DNA from 2 places in the Gilliamella sp. BG2 genome. Region 2 is predicted to be linked to the other one. Evidence: riboswitches for the same ligand, from Rfam matches in the RefSeq annotation. Region 2 holds a riboswitch; the other holds the start of a gene.
The links. A riboswitch is a leader RNA that binds a small molecule or an ion and turns the genes downstream of it on or off. The one in region 2 is predicted to bind preQ1.
Positions count from the first base shown of each region.

Region 1 (2,405 bases), on a different contig from region 2:
CAGTAAAGCGCTTTTTGCTTTTGTTTACGGGTAAAACTTTTTTCTATCGATTCTGAATGAACATTTAAGTACATCTTTTTTCCTTTTTAATGGGGGTGAGAGAACCCAATGATGAATGAATTTATTTAGCTTGAGCCATATATTCTTGTAGGCCCTTATTGCGCAATAAACAACTTGGACACTTACCACATCCCCCTTCAACACCGTAATAACAGGTATGGGTATGTTTTTGGACATAATCAAGATAACCTAGTTTATCAGCCATTTCCCACGTTTGCGCTTTTGTCAAATACATCAGTGGCGTGATGAGATTAAACGCATAGTCCATAGCTAAATTCATTGATACATTCATTGATTTAATAAAGACATCACGGCAATCTGGATAACCACTAAAATCGGTTTCACAAACTCCAATAATAATGTCAGAAATTCCTTGTTGCTTAGCATGACAGCCAGCCAAAAGTAAAAAAAGCATATTACGCCCATCAACGAAGGTATTAGGGTAATCGCCATCTTGAGCGGCTTTAATTTCTTGAGCGTCATCAATCAACGCATTATTTGTAGTTTGTTTGATAACTGATGTATCAATGACAGTTTGCTCAATACCAAGATCATCTGCGATCCATTTGGCTTTTTCAAGCTCTATTGCGTGGCGTTGACCATAGCGAAAACTGATTGCCTGAACGTTTTCACGTCCATAATCAGCAATGGCTTGCAGTAAGCAAGTGGTTGAGTCTTGCCCACCAGAAAATATAACTAGTGCTTTACGAATTTGCATTAATGTTCCTGTTAAGATAGATTAAATTAGCGATTATCCACTTTTTCTGGATACATGTCGTGATTAGCTAATCGGTTAGCCGCAACTTGTTCCCAATGAGTACTCAATTTGCCATAATTGGCATAAGGATCAATCGAAATGCCGCCGCGAGGTGTAAATTTTCCCCAGACTTCGATATATTTAGGATCCATTAATTTAATTAGATCTTTCATAATGATATTAATGCAATCTTCGTGGTAATCGCCATGATTCCGAAAGCTGAACAGATAGAGTTTTAATGATTTACTTTCGACCATTTTAATATTCGGTACGTACGAAATATAAATTGTCGCAAAATCAGGTTGCCCTGTGATAGGACAAAGGCTAGTAAATTCTGGGCAATTAAATTTAACAAAATAATCGTTATTCGGGTGTTTATTATCGAACGTTTCAAGTATTTCAGGACAATAGGTTGTTGGATAGCGAACAGACTGATCGCCTAGTAGTGTAATTTTACTCATTATTTTTCCTTAGTTTTTTAGCGTGGGAGGTTCACGAACCACGTAACAAGGCGCACACCATACTCTTTTTGCTTTAAAAAGTCTAGTATGACAATAGATTTATAAAAAATGTAAAACTAACACCGTCAACAATAACTATTGATGGTGTTAATAATAAAATATCGTTGAAGAGCAAATAAATCAAGAATCGGGAAATACTCTGCCTGATATCGTTTATTTCGCTCCCAATTCTTTATAAAAATCAGATAATTTAGTTTTAGCTTTATTAAGTTCTTTTTCAGCATCAGCTAATTTTGTTTGTTGTTTGACAATTTTCTGTTCATTATCTTTATCTTTCGCTTTTGATTTTGATTTTGCTTGTTCTAATTCTTTAGTTCTTTCAGCCACTTTATTTGATTTTTCGTTAATCTCTTTTTTATATTTGGCTTCTAAATCATCATTTGAACAATGCTTATTTAAGTTACGTAATGATTTTTCAAGCCCTTGGATTTGATGAGAATTATTATTTTTTTTAGCATAATCAATCTGTTTTTCAATAGCCTGTTTTTTGCTTTCACACGTAAGTCCCTTTAGTTGTTCATTTGAAGCATAAGCACCAAATGATAATGAGATAGCTAATGTAATGACACTCAATTTACTTATTAACCGAATTACTGATTTCATATAAATTTTCCTTAAGTTTATTTTCTTAATTGGACACAATCAACTTTATGATCTCTACCTTTAGTTAGAATAAGATTCGCTCGTTCTTTTGTAGGTAAAATATTTTCAACTAAATTTAATTCATTAATTTCTCGCCAAATACGATTGGCAATATTTGTAGCTTCATGTTCTGAAAGTTTTGAGTAATGATTAAAATAAGAGTTAGGATCGCTAAATGCACCCTCCCTAAATTTTAAAAACCGATTTACATACCAGTCATGTAATAATGACACATCAGCATCAACATAAATTGAAAAATCAACATAATCCGAAACAAAAACACGATTATTCGCTTGTGGATAATTCAGCGTACTTTGCAGTACATTCAAACCTTCAAGAATCAAAATGTCAGGACTATCAATAACGATTTCTTCATCTTCGACAATATCATAAACTAAATGAGAATAAACGGGTGCTTTAACTTG
Region 1 covers NZ_JBIDFF010000002.1:106,793-109,197, forward strand. The annotation lists gene ACGH6Q_RS01530 (7-cyano-7-deazaguanine/7-aminomethyl-7-deazaguanine transporter) at 1-74, opposite strand, end outside; gene queC (7-cyano-7-deazaguanine synthase QueC) at 122-778, opposite strand; gene queF (preQ(1) synthase) at 805-1,278, opposite strand; PreQ1 riboswitch class I at 1,282-1,326, opposite strand; gene ACGH6Q_RS01545 (DUF1090 domain-containing protein) at 1,492-1,941, opposite strand; gene coaA (type I pantothenate kinase) at 1,959-2,405, opposite strand, start outside.
Region 1: it holds a riboswitch for preQ1, as region 2 does, so the genes downstream of both, queF (preQ(1) synthase) here and queD (6-carboxytetrahydropterin synthase QueD) in region 2, are expected to answer to the same signal.

Region 2 (2,405 bases):
GAATTGTGACAACTGATAAATATTATTTTGTATTTCTTTTAATTCGCCTAAATACTCTTGATTAATGAATGCAGCCAATGAATTATCTAATTGTTGAGTGTTTTTAATTTCAATACCTTCTTTATCTTCTTCTTTGTTATTTTTTGTTCTAACATAAATTTCAACTGGCTGATTGGCCCCCGCTTTTCGCTGGAATAAAATTGACGATTTTATCACTCCTGTATCAGATATATCACTATATTCTATAACACGACAAGTTAAAGTATTATCACAAACTATATCCCAAGCTATAACTGGAGTTGTAAACAAAGTTAGCAATAAACAATAGCAAAAACGCATGACAGTTAATTCCATATAAATAATTTATATGAGGTTATTATAGATTAAACAATTATTCAATTAAAATTAATAAAACTTCTTGATTTTATGAATATTTAATTAGTTCTCTTTAGTACTAATTTATCATTCTATATTGGCAAACTTGTGGCTTTGCACACTCAAAAGCCATTTATTATTCAGTCGATTTTGGTTGATTTTTCCTAACAACTCTATCGTTTCAAACATATTAAATGCACCATCTTTTTCACAAGGAGATAGATAATAGCGTTTGGCTTGAATATGGGTTTCGATATATTGGCAAAAAGGAATAAAATCGCAGTGATTTTCGGCTACTATGCGTACTTCATTTGCTATTGGTTGTACTATTTTTTGATAGCGTGACTGATAACAAAATTTAGGGCTTAGCGCAATATAATCAATAAGCGGATCGACTTTACCAAGACCGTTGCTTTCAATGGCGATGAAATAACCCGCTTTTTTGAGTGGCAAAAGCAATTCAGGTAACGCTTTAACCATTGTCGGTTCGCCACCTGTAATAATAATATTTTTGCTTTTATATTCGCTCACTTTAGTCATTAAAGCATCTAACGTGAATCGAGTAAATTTGCGAAAATTAGTGTCACACCAGGCGCAATTTAAATTGCATCCTGCAAAACGAATAAAAACGGCAGGCATGCCAGTATTATAACCTTCGCCTTGTAAGGATTCGAAGATTTCAACAATACGAAATTCAATCATCATTAACTCCGATGATATTCACAATATGAAGTTGGCGTTTCCCATAGTTTGATCATCGAAACAGGCAAATATTGCGATAAGCAATCAAAAATAAATTTGCTCATTCCTTCTGCGGTGGTTCTACATGGAAAGGCAAAAATTTTACGATCCATTTCTTGTAGTAACGACGCGATACGGCACTCATTAAGGTTATGTTGATTGTAAAGATAGGAGTGATCTAACGGATCGACAATATGTTGTTTAACTATTAGCTTTAAATCGGCATAATCCATGACCATATCTTGGCTTGAGCCGTTATCAATAAGCTCTCCGCTAATTTCAACTAATAGGCGATAAGTGTGGCCGTGCAGATTATGACACTTTTTATTGTGCCCATCTAACATGTGACAAGCATCAAATTGAAACTCTTTGGCTATTTTGAACATTTTATATTCCTAGTTTTTTTTCGTGGGATGGGTTACGAACCACGGTTAGCGAACCTAACAAAATAAAGGTAACAATATAAGGGATAAAAGTGAATTTGTCATCTTACCAGTATATCTTAAAACGAAATTTAGATGTAATTGCTTGAATTGCAAACAGCTTTATTTTTATGTCAATTAATTCTTACATACTTGATAATTTTGTTGTATAAATTTTGTAAAAAATATTTTAACTTTGCTCTTGAAATTTAGGTTGCAACACTCATTTAGATCACATGCAAATGGATTAAATGTGTTAAGCGTTTAATCCAAATTTATTGCTCAGGAGATAAACACTATGAGGTTAGATAAACTAACAAATAAGTTTCAACAAGCTTTAGCTGATGCGCAGTCAATGGCATTAGGTAAAGACAATCAATATATAGAGCCTGTGCATGTCCTATCAGCCATGCTTAATCAAGAAGGGAGTAGTGTAATGCCTTTATTGATTGCAGCAGGTGCAAATATTGTTAATTTACAACAAGAATTAGCTCAAGCTATTGACCGATTACCCCAAGTTCAAGGTGTGGGTGGAGATGTTATTCCATCGCAAGATTTTGTTCGAGTATTAAATCTTTGCGATAAATTATCCCAAAAGAACGGTGATAGCTATATTTCATCAGAACTCTTTATATTAGCCGCTTTAGAAGATAAGGGCAGTTTAGGCGATCTTCTTAAAAGATCAGGTGTTAATAAAGATAAATTTAGCCAAGCAGTTAATCAAGTAAGAGGTAGCGATAACGTGAACGATCCTAATGCAGAAGATCAACGCGGTGCACTTAAAAAATACACCATTGATTTAACTCAACGAGCAGAACAAGGTAAACTTGATCCTGTTATTGGTCGTGATGAAGAAATTCGTCGAAC
Region 2 covers NZ_JBIDFF010000014.1:23,984-26,388, forward strand. The annotation lists gene ACGH6Q_RS07370 (DUF1176 domain-containing protein) at 1-339, opposite strand, end outside; gene ACGH6Q_RS07375 (7-carboxy-7-deazaguanine synthase QueE) at 463-1,077, opposite strand; gene queD (6-carboxytetrahydropterin synthase QueD) at 1,080-1,502, opposite strand; PreQ1 riboswitch class I at 1,506-1,551, opposite strand; gene clpB (ATP-dependent chaperone ClpB) at 1,837-2,405, shown strand, end outside.